2 regions of the Heliorestis convoluta genome follow, and region 1 is predicted to be linked to the other one. Evidence: a T-box and tRNA genes for the amino acid it is inferred to sense, from the RefSeq annotation. Region 1 holds a T-box; the other holds one or more tRNA genes.
What was found. A T-box is a leader RNA that pairs with one kind of tRNA and senses whether it is charged. The one in region 1 lies ahead of FTV88_RS12360 (phenylalanine--tRNA ligase subunit alpha), so its partner is inferred to be a tRNA-Phe.

Region 1 (5,763 bases):
CAGGCCAAGAACTTGTAGCAGCCTTACAAAGCCAGGGCAGTGAGGGCTTACTCGTCAACGATAAAACCTTGCAGTCTATCAGTGAAACAGAGCATAGCCAGGGAATCATCGCGGTAGCGCCTTTGCCAGAACCATCGCGTTGGGAAGAAGTTGCACAGAGCAAGAAGCTTCAGAATACGAGGAAGCCCTTTCTCCTAATTCTCGATGGATTGCAAGATCCAGGCAATGTGGGCACCATACTTCGTTCTGCAGAAGCAGCCGCTGTGGATGCTGTTATCATGACAGCCGGGACAGCCGATCCGTTTAACCCCAAGGTAATTCGCGCTTCCATGGGCTCCATCTTTCGTCTTCCCGTCATCATAGCACCAACGGAAGAAGCGATAGAGCAAATTCTAGCAGAAAAAGAATGTACTCTTGTCGTTGCCGATAGTGGTGGAGAGCAAGCTTATTACAACTTGCCTTTACAAGAAAGCAAAAGCCTAGCCCTTGTTATTGGCAGTGAAGGTCACGGGCCAAGCGCTTATTTTCGTGCAAAAGCCGACCACATTGCTACCATACCCCTGGCTCCACCTGTAGAGTCCTTAAATGCTGCCATTGCAGCAGCCGTCTTACTTTTTGATGTGGCCAAAGGGCGCCTCCCTTCAGTTGATTCACCCAACAGGCTGTGATATAATCGATACTAGCTGGTGAACCCTGGAACGCGGAGAGGTTGTGGTGTGTAAATGATTTCCGCTTGCTTTTTCTGGCGTATTTTCGAGAAGACGGGTTCCATTACAGCCTATATGCTGTACAGAAGATTGCTCGTGCAGTAAGGACACTCAATAGGAATCGGACAGTAAATGAAAGAGAAATGCGAAGAACGGGAAAAGTACTCTCTATAACTCTTCCTAGGGAGACGAGCGCCGCAGACTGGAAGCCTCGTTGAAGAGTGAGAGAGGAAGTTCACCCCGGAGCAGCAAGTTGAAACCGAGAAAGAAAGCCATCTCTTAGCGAAAGAGCGATGGTTTTTCTCGGTGTGTAGGCTATGACGGCATTCCCACCGTTACCGGGAAGCGACCCATTTCATGGGTCGGCCGAGAGGGTTCTGTAGAATGAGCAGAGCCTAACGGGGTGGTACCGCGGAACAATAACTTCCGTCCCCATAAGGGGATGGGGGTTTTTTTGTTTATCGATAAGGAGGACAAGATGCGCGCAGAACTAGAACTGATTCGGGCAGAAGCATCCCGAACATTAGATGAAGTAAATAACTCAGGAGAACTCCAAGACTGGCGTGTTCGCTACTTAGGAAAAAAAGGTCAACTCACGCAAGTACTTCGTGGTATGGGCAAGCTCTCAGCAGAAGAAAGACCTATCATAGGCGCTTTGGCCAATGACGTCAGGGCAGCCCTTGAATTCATGCTTGAAGAAAAAGGAAGACAGCTCAAAGGAAGGGAAAAAGAAGCGCAACTTGCAGCTGAATCCATTGATGTTACTTTGCCTGGAAAAGTACACAACTTAGGTAGCAAGCACCCTTTAACGCTCGTCATTGACGAAATCAAAGAAATCTTCTTGGGCATGGGCTATTCCATTGCTGAAGGGCCGGAAGTGGAACTCGACTACTACAACTTTGAAGCTCTTAACATTCCCAAAGATCACCCCGCAAGAGACATGCAAGACTCTTTCTACATTACGCCAGACATTCTCTTGCGAACCCATACGTCGCCCGTTCAAATCAGAGCCATGGAAAAACAAAAACCCATCGCCCCCGTCAAAGTCATCTGCCCCGGCCGCGTTTTTCGCCGTGACGATGATGCCACTCATTCTCCCATGTTCCATCAGGTAGAAGGATTACTCGTAGACAAAAACGTTACCTTTGGTGACTTGCGAGGCACTTTGCTTACCTTCGTACGCCAAATGTTCGGCCCCAACCGAGAAATCCGCCTGCGACCTTCCTTCTTCCCCTTCACAGAACCAAGCGCCGAAGTGGACATCTCTTGCGTGATCTGCGATGGCAAAGGCTGCCGTGTCTGCAAAGGCTCAGGCTGGTTAGAAATCTTAGGTGCCGGTATGGTGCACAAGAAGGTCTTAGAATATGGTGGCTATAACCCAGACGAAGTAAGAGGCTTTGCTTTTGGCATGGGCGTAGAACGCGTCGCCATGCTTAAGTACAGCATTGATGATATGCGCTTGCTTTACGACAATGACATGCGCTTTTTAAGTCGCTTCTAAATAGAAATGGTAACAATAACATCGCTACAAGAAGGCGAATAAGAACAAGGGTGAAATAGAATGCATGTATCCACAGAATGGCTTAACAGTTATGTTCAATCGGGTCTCAAATCGGAGCAACTAGCCGATAAACTTACGAGAGCCGGCATTGCTGTAGAAAACGTCATCTACCGTGATCAGGGCTTGGAAAAAGTCGTCGTAGGCTATTTACAAGAAGTAGAAAAGCATCCCGACGCCGCCCGTCTTTTCATATGCAAGGTCGACACAGCCTCAGAAGTCTACACCATTGTTACAGGCGCAGACAACGTAAAAGCAGGGCAGAAGGTGCCTGTCGCCATACCAGGCGCTAAATTGCCCAATGGCCTCAAGATTAAAAAGACCAAGCTACGAGGCATTGAATCATCAGGTATGCTCTGTTCAGCCGAAGAGCTGGGCTTAAATGAAAAAACCATTGCCCCAGAAGATCGAGAAGGCATTCTCATTCTTTCCGATGATGCCGTAGTAGGTCAACCGATTGCACAGACCCTTGGTCTCGATTCTCCTGTTCTAGAGCTAGAGCTAACACCCAACCGGGCCGATTGTCTTGCTGTGCTCAACGTGGCTCGCGAAGTCTCTGCCATTACAGAGAAGCCTTTACAGTTCCCGACGATTGCAGTAGAAGAAAAAGGAACAGGTACGATTGAAGGACAAGCTTCTGTAACCATAGAAGATCCCGAGCTTTGTGGCCGTTATGCAGCCCGTCTTTTTACGAATTTGCGCCTTGGCCCATCACCCGCTTGGATGCAACAACGTCTACAAAGTGCTGGAATGAGGCCAATTAGCAATATTGTAGATATTACCAACTATGTTATGTTAGAGCTCGGTCATCCTTTGCACGCTTTTGATTATGACACCATTCAAGAAGGTCATATCATCGTTCGGCGAGCGCAGGCCGGAGAAAAGCTGATCACCCTCGATGGACAAGAAAGAGAACTCAACGCCGAGAATCTTGTCATTGCTGATCGGGAAAAAGCAATTGCTTTGGCTGGTGTAATGGGTGGCTTGGAAACGGAAGTTACAGCATCGACAAAAAGCATCTTGCTAGAGGCGGCTCACTTTCATCCAGCTTCCATTCGTCGTACAGCAAGACAAGTGGGACTCCGTTCTGAAGCATCGCAGCGATTCGAAAAAGGTGTTAACATCGATACCGTTACACTAGCCATCGATAGAGCCGCTCAGCTCATTGAAGAACTCCAAGTTGCCGATGTAGTGCCTGGTACCATTGATGTATATCTGAAGCCAGTCCAAGAACGTAGCATCTTCTTTCAGACGGAGAGAATCAACAGCCTCTTAGGCACAGACATTGCCGGCACAGAAATGTCTCGCTACTTTAACAACTTAGGCTTTGTTGTTCAATGGAAAGAGAGTCAAGAAGGGCTGGAAGGACAGGTGCAAATCCCCACATATCGCCAAGATATGAAAGATGAACATGACCTGGCAGAAGAAGTGGCTCGTCTCTATGGCTATGACAATATTGCTACGACTCTTCCAAGTGGTGTAACAACAACGGGACAACGAACCTGGCCCCAGACAGTAAAAGAGAAAATGATACAAACCCTGGTCGGGAGTGGCTTCCGAGAAGTCGTCACTTTCTCTTTTATCAACCCTCGCCATCTTCAAAAATTGAAAATGGCCGAGAATAGAGAATCCTATCCCGTCATTCCTGTACAAAATCCTTTAAGTGAAGAGCAAGGGATATTGCGACCTACGATAGTAGCGGGCTTGCTTGACGTAGCATCTCGCAACGCCAGTCGAAGAACAAGCGATCTAGCTATTTTCGAGCTTGGTGGCACCTTTCATCCTCGCCAGTTGCCTCTCCAAGAACTTCCCATTGAGAACTGGAAACTTTCAGCGCTGGTAATGGGGAAAGAGCCCATTCACTGGAGTGGTTCCAGGCAAAATTATGATTTTTACTACCTCAAAGGCATTATAGAAAAGCTCATGGAAAGCTTAAAAATCGAAGGCATTCAGTGGGAAGCGCTGCAAAAATGCTCTTATCTCCATCCTGGGCGAAGTGCTCGACTTTACAAAGAGGAAAAAGATACAGTCCTAGAGATTGGTGTCTTAGGAGAAGTCCATCCTGATGTTATTGAGGTCTACGATCTTCCTGAAAGAGCGGTAGTCATGGAGCTCGACGTAGCGGCTTTAACAGAACTAGCCCAGACGAAAGGCTACTACAAGCCCTTGCCTCGTTATCCCTCTACCGATCGCGATATGGCCATGATACTTCCCTTATCAGTACCTGCGAGCAAGGTTGAAGCTATCATTGCCAAACGAGGCAGTAAGCTCCTAGAGAGATGGCAGCTTTTTGATGTCTATCAGGGAAATCAGATTCCTGAAGGTTATCGTAGCTTAGCCTATTCTTTGCGTTATCAAAGAGCCGATCGCACCTTAACGGATGAAGAAGTGAACAAAACACACGATGCTATCAAAGTGGCTTTAACAGAAGAACTAGGCGCTCAATTTCGTTAAAGCAACCCCCCCGATCGCGCTAACGACGAGCGGGGGGTTTTTTTAACTCCTTACCGAAAAATAGCAGGGTTTTTTCATCAGTGCATCGAAAGGATAAAATAACCAATCGAAAGATCCAAAGAAAAAGTCAATTATAGACCAGAACGCATAATCCCATAAAGCAATGCAGCAGGATAGGCTAAGAAGCGAAAAGGAGGGCAAGGTGTGCGTGAAGAAGAAATGTACAAAACCACAGTTCGAATATTCGGAGAACCCTACACAATCAAAGGAGCCGTAACACCAGAACATATGGAGGAAGTGGCTTCTATTGTCAATGAGCGGATGGAGCAGATTAGTCGCAAAGCACCGCACCTTTCCGTTGCCAAAATCGCAGTTCTGGCCTCTTTTCACTTGGCTCACGATTTGATGAAATTGCAAGAAGACTACGATGACCTAATCAAGCTACTGGAAGATTCCCACTCATCAAAAACAACGAACCCTTAGAAAAAAGCGCCATAATGTTATAGAGGCGCTTTTTTCCTTGCTCTATGGGCAAAATAGCCTGAAGGAGGAGTCGGGAATGCATAACCAGGAAATCGCCTGGGCTCTTTCTGAAATTGCGGATCTGATGGACATTAAGGGAGAAAACCCCTTTAAAGTAAGAGCCTTTCGCCAGGGTGCACTGATAATAGAAGCCATCGAAAGCCCCGTGACAAAGCTCGTCGCTCGCAATCAACTCTCTAAGATCAAAGGCATTGGTAAGGGGCTTTGTGCAGAAATTGAAGCCCTTGTCCATTACCAGGAAAGTCACTTGCTTGATAAACTACGTCATGAAGTGCCGCCTGGTTTGCTAGAAATTCTGAACTTACCGGGAGTCGGTATTGCTAGTGTTCGATCTTTTTACAAAGAAGGCATTACTACCATAGAAGAACTAGAAGAGCTAGCAAGAGCTCGGAAGGTTCGACAACTTCCAGGTCAGGGTCCGAAGACAGAGATGGCCATTTTACGAGGCATTGAAATGATTCGTCGACGAAGCGGAAAATTTCCCATCGGTATTGCGAAGCC
Region 2 (5,763 bases), 270 kb from region 1:
TCCTACTTATCCGTCCGGTCTCTGGAGCTTTACAGTGGGCTCGAAAGTCTACGACCCAGAAGCCATTGAGCCTCGGGAATTGGCAGAGCTTGATACCAAGTATTACACCCCCTACCTGCACAAAGCAGCCTTTGCCCTTCCCCAATTTGTCCGAAATCTAACGGAGGGCAAGTAAGCTTGAACAGATATCTTGAACGCCTAACAGGATTCATGGGAGCCACGGAAGACTATGCAGAAGCAGATGTAGTCCTTGTAGGCATTCCCATGGACTTTACCGTTAGCTTTCGCCCAGGATCTCGAATGGGTCCCCAGCAGATTCGTCTCGTATCTTATGGAATCGAAGAGTATAGTGTCTATCAAGATAAAGACTTGATAGATAAGAAGTACTATGACGCTGGTGATATTGCGTTGCCCTTTGGAAACGTAACAGGATCGCTAGAACGGATAGAAGAAGTAGCGGCCGACCTACTTCAAGAAGGCAAAAAACCGATTTTTATCGGTGGAGAACATTTGGTTACCTATCCGATTGTAAAGCCTTTTGCAGACCGCTATGCTGATCTAGCCGTCATTCACTTTGATGCTCATGCAGATCTGCGAACCGATTATCTGGGCGAAACAAACTCTCATGCTACTGTGATTCGCAAAGTGGTAGACTTAATCGGTGGCGACAATGTCTATCAGTTTGGAATTCGTTCTGGAACGAGAGAAGAATTTGCTTTTGCTCGTGAGAATACGCATATGTATGTAGACGAAATCTTTCCTGCTTTACAGAAGGTTGTTGATAAGCTGAAAGGTCGTCCCGTCTATGTTACTTTAGATATAGATGTACTCGACCCAGCCTATGCACCTGGAACAGGAACGCCAGAGCCTGGTGGTTGTACACCTCGAGAAATGTTTGAAGCGATGCGGTTGTTGGGTCAGCTCGATATTGTCGGCTTTGATCTTGTTGAAGTAGCTCCCTCGGCCGACTTGTCCGACCGTACGTCTCTTTTAGCAGCGAAAGTAATTCGAGAAGCGATTTTATCGTTCTGGTAAGAAGATAAACAAGCGAGCGGGGTGTTTTGGAAAGATTTTTCAAGCACCCCTTCGTAAAAATATTAAAAAAGTAGTTGACGTTTCCTTCGAGCTTGTTGTATAATTCTCTTTGTTGCGAGGGAGCTGTGGTGTAGAGGCCTAACATGCCTGCCTGTCACGCAGGAGACCGCGGGTTCGAATCCCGTCAGCTCCGCCATCTTATATATTGCCTCGATAGCTCAGTCGGTAGAGCAGAGGACTGAAAATCCTCGTGTCGGTGGTTCGATTCCGCCTCGAGGCACCATTTTGCGGGAATAGCTCAGTGGTAGAGCATCGCCTTGCCAAGGCGAGGGTCGCGAGTTCGAATCTCGTTTCCCGCTCCATGGTTGAACAGGAAAGCCACCTGTATGGTGGCTTTTTACAAGACTTTGTCGACGACCGCCGACATAGATTCATCAATGAAATCGTCGTCTGGCTATGACGCGGTACTCGTTGCCGTCGTGAGAACCTTGGGGTTGATAGTCTAGGCCGCGGGCTCGTAAGAATTCGAAGACCTTGTCGTGTTGATGGGCGTCTTTGGCATTCATGATGATAACCAGTTCATCCTGTCTATCGAGCTCTCGGATTCTATCGGATAGAATACCCAGTTGGTCCGTAGCAGGTGTAATTTCAATGTAGTGTGTCGTCACAATATCACCTCCTGTCTTCAACTAGTGTTGCTTGAACAAGGGATGATGAAACTGGTTCATTTTTCTTGTTGACGATGTAGTCAATCTGTGTTATACTCTTCCTTGTGGTTAGAACCACGCAAGCTGCCGGAGTGGCGGAATTGGTAGACGCACGGGACTTAAAATCCCGCGGACGAATAATCCGTGCCGGTTCGAGTCCGGCCTCCGGCACCATAACATAACAAGTTACAAGAGCTCTGAATAATGATTCAGAGCTCTTGTTTTTTATCGCTAGAAGTGATAAAACGCAATCCATATAAAAAATCAGATCCCATGAAAGAGATCTGATTACAAGGTTCAACTATTCCATTTTTATAAAGGTAATCGGTTGAGGATGTTCATCTAACGTCTTAAATGTAAATCCTCTGCTTTGCAAATCCTCGATAATAGGAGGTAAGGCGACAGGCAAGGTTGTTTTACCGACACCATCGTGGAAGAGGATAACAGCGCTTTTTTTATTCATCGTCTGCATATGTACTTGTTTTTGGATGTAAGCAGCTGGTACGAGAGAAGTTTTTGAGTCTCTCGAATCAACGTTCCAGTCGTGGAGGATGTAGCCTTGCTCTACAAGTATTTTCGCCAATGCTTTACTAACGTTACCCTGGGTTCCGCCGGGAGCACGGACAATGTTCGGCCTTATACCAATGGTGTTGTAAAGAACTTCTTCTGACTTTACTAAATCGTCAATGAAAGCTTGTGGTGAAGCGTAAATTACGCGATATCGATGAGAGTAAGTGTGGTTGCCAACGAGATGCCCATCGTCAACCATGCGTTGCACAATCTCTGGATATCTCTCCACCTGGTTGCCAATTACAAAAAAAGTAGCTGGCACATTATAAGCCTGCAAAATGTCTAATACAAAAGGTGTAATGGAGCTAGGACCGTCATCGAAAGTTAGATAAACAGTCTTTTTCTCTACTGTTTCTTCTACAAGCTCATCTTCTTCTTTTATAAGTATTGTAAGGGCACTGCTTTCCTCTTCAACTTCTTCCCATAAAATAGCATCTGTTTCCGAGGCAACGCGCTCTTCGGCCATGGCGACGACACCGGTAGAAAAAGATGAAGTTGTTATAGAAGAAATAATCTCTGTCCTTCGTTCGGGAGCTAGCTGATAAAGATAAGAGACAGACTGAATCAATAAGAAGAATGACATAGACAGAAGAAACAACTTCATTAGAGGAAGACCTACGATAGGTGACTTTTTCTTCACAATGAAAGACCCTTCCCCTCAATTATGTAATCGAAGCGTACAAAAATATTCATAGATGACTTCGAATACATTGAACATTATTACTACATTTTACAATACTGAATATATACCAAATTCTTGGAAAGATCAAGCACTGTACCTATTAACGTTTTTTATGAAATCTAACCTGTCTGTGTATTGCATTAATTAGGTCTATCTTGCTACAATAATACAATGATGTTCAAATAAAAATATTTTTTCTTTATCGATTCGTGTAACGTGTTTTGAAGGGTTTTGATTTTTTCTGTCGAAAGATACCATTATGTTGTACCAGTAAATCCAAATAGCTATACCAATACATGAAAAATGGTAAAGCAGTCGCGGTACATCTGAAAGATGTTTTTTTATCTGAGAGGAGGACAAGCTTCATGACCAACAGCCAAAATATCATTGGATTGGCTATTATTAGTATCAACGATGGTCGAGAACTGGGGATAGTACGTAATTTAATTATCAACCCTGAAAAGCGGGCCGTGGAGTATTTGATAGTTGAAAACGACTCCTGGTATCTCGGTGCAGATGTAATTCCTTTTCAAGAGTTACAAGGCGTAGGAGAGTACGCTGCTACCATTGAAAGTGAAGCATCTTTACAACGACTACATGATCTTCAAGAAGTTCAAGAGCTCATTAAACGGAATGTAAAAATTACAGGAACCAAAGTATTGACCAAGCATGGCCGTATGATCGGAAATGTTGATGAGTACTTTGTTGACGTTAATTCTGGAAAGATCAGCGGTTGTTTGCTTGTACCAGCAAAAAAAGACTTGGGTGAGCGCATCATTCCTGTCGATAGTGTAGTTACCTTCGGTCGTGACATACTGGTTGTTGTGGAAGATCTCAACGAAGAGAGCCTAGAGCTTTTTTCAGAAGCTTTTGTGGCTACAGTTGTAGAAGAGACTGTTGAAGTCACTGAAAAAGCAGAAACAGTTGTAACAGAAGAAGTAAAAGAAGTGAAAGAAAGCGCTTCTGAAGAGAACGAGAATGCTGAACAGGAACTAGAGAAAAAGGAATCTAGAGCTTCCCGTCTACCACGTTCGATTTTTGAAACGCTGGAGAGTTAATTATAAGAACTCTCTTTCAAGTATCATGCTATGGTCCTTATTTTTTAGACAGCTATTTCATTACCTTGAAATGTTCATTTTGTTCAATGAATGTGCTTTAGAGATAGCGCGTCAATTGAACATAGGGGAGTTGAGCAAGTCTTGCCTACCGCAGAATCGATAAAAGGCTTCAATTCTACTCCGCGCCAATTTCTTGTGGGCTTGGCTGCTGGCGCATTTGTATCATTTGTAATCATAATCCTATCCACTTGGACTTCCGGAGAATTAGAAAGAAATCTTTGGATCCGTGCAATTAATGATGGGATAGGAGTGGCTGCCACAGCTCTTGCACGAAGGATGGGTCCATCTCAAGGTATGGTTGTCTTTGTTGCATGGGCCATTTCTAGCATAGCTTCCTGTGTTTTAGTATTGTGGTGGCTTATGGCTGAAGCGCTCTGGTGGGTTCACTTGTTAGCCGTAATGGGCTTTATCGCCTCTGCTCTTGCTTTATGGGCAATGCCTAAGACGGAAGAAAGCAGTGCGGCTTCTTTTGATACGGAAGATAGAAAAGATGAGCAGGACGCATCTATACTAGATAGAACCACCGAAGTTGCAGCCGTCATTTCACCTGATAACACCGAACCAACTCGTCCTGATATCGTGCCAGAGCCTATTGTGGCTCTTAACGAAATGAACGGAAAGGAAAAGGTGGAAATGAAAGTGCCTGAAACCGCAACGGCGCAAGCCTCTGCGATTGATGAAAAAGCTTACGATGCACAGGGAACGACAGACCTATCCGGCACATCCTATGGGCCTGTTGAACAAGCCATGATAGAAGAACGGGAAATAACAGTGAATGTGCCCTCTGCTGCTTTAACAGTGGAAGAAAAAGAGTGGCTTCTTTCTGCCTGCCGGCGTGATGATGATTCTGATGTCATAGAAGCAGAGTCATTCGAGAAGAAGGAAGATTCGGGCTTCGCTGAGACAGCAGAAACAAATGTAGAGCCTGCGGAAGTTATTGTTGAACTTGAAAAGGTTGAAGACGCCGAACAAGAGGAAAAGGTTGAGCTTGAAAAAGTTGAACCTGAAAGAGTGCTTGAACCAACAGAAGTGGAAGAACCAGTTGAAGCTGTTGTGCCTGTTGAAGATAGCCAGTCTGAACCTGTAGAGAGCCAAGAAAACATAATGGCTGTAGCAACGACGACAGAAACAGAAGCTACAGAACAGGTAGAAGCTATAGAAGAAAGAGTCGCTGAAGTAACGGAAACAAAAGAACCGGAAGCAAAAGAACCAAAGTCCGTGAAAGAAGCAACAGAAGTAGCAGTTACAGAAGAAGTTTCAAGAACTGCTATAGAGGCCTCTCCAAAAGTTATCCCAGCAGCAATGACAGAAGATACCTTGATCGCTCTGACAAAAGTACTGCAGGATCGCACTTTCCTAAACACGATGCGCGGTATTGCCGATGACATGATTCATCAGGATCGCGATGCTTGGGAAAAAGCCAAGGAACAGGCAGTACAGTTTACAGAGCGGGTTACTAATTCAGGAAAAGTCCTTCAATCCTTGTTAGACTCTTATCACGATAGCTTAGACGCAGTGGTTGAACTTAGCGAAAAAGGCATCAAGATAGATAAGCTTTATAATCAAATGGTTCGAATGGAAGATCACTTGATTCCACTGATCACAGCATTTCAGGAGTTGCACGCTCTTTCCAAAGAACTGAATGCGCTTA

Region 2: it encodes a tRNA-Phe, which carries the amino acid that the T-box ahead of FTV88_RS12360 (phenylalanine--tRNA ligase subunit alpha) is inferred to sense. The anticodon was not compared.

Annotation. Positions count from the first base shown of each region.
Region 1 is NZ_CP045875.1:2,588,438-2,594,200, reverse strand. It holds gene FTV88_RS12370 (TrmH family RNA methyltransferase) at 1-668, shown strand, start outside; gene FTV88_RS16190 (YqzL family protein) at 723-812, shown strand; T-box leader at 847-1,144, shown strand; gene FTV88_RS12360 (phenylalanine--tRNA ligase subunit alpha) at 1,186-2,208, shown strand; gene pheT (phenylalanine--tRNA ligase subunit beta) at 2,269-4,719, shown strand; gene FTV88_RS12350 (cell division protein ZapA) at 4,924-5,202, shown strand; gene polX (DNA polymerase/3'-5' exonuclease PolX) at 5,279-5,763, shown strand, end outside.
Region 2 is NZ_CP045875.1:2,862,820-2,868,582, reverse strand. It holds gene speE (polyamine aminopropyltransferase) at 1-175, shown strand, start outside; gene speB (agmatinase) at 211-1,035, shown strand; tRNA gene FTV88_RS13650 (tRNA-Asp) at 1,155-1,231, shown strand; tRNA gene FTV88_RS13645 (tRNA-Phe) at 1,243-1,318, shown strand; tRNA gene FTV88_RS13640 (tRNA-Gly) at 1,323-1,397, shown strand; gene FTV88_RS13635 (hypothetical protein) at 1,470-1,703, opposite strand; tRNA gene FTV88_RS13630 (tRNA-Leu) at 1,829-1,916, shown strand; gene FTV88_RS13625 (polysaccharide deacetylase family protein) at 2,044-2,952, opposite strand; gene FTV88_RS13620 (PRC-barrel domain-containing protein) at 3,360-4,052, shown strand; gene FTV88_RS13615 (DMT family transporter) at 4,194-5,763, shown strand, end outside.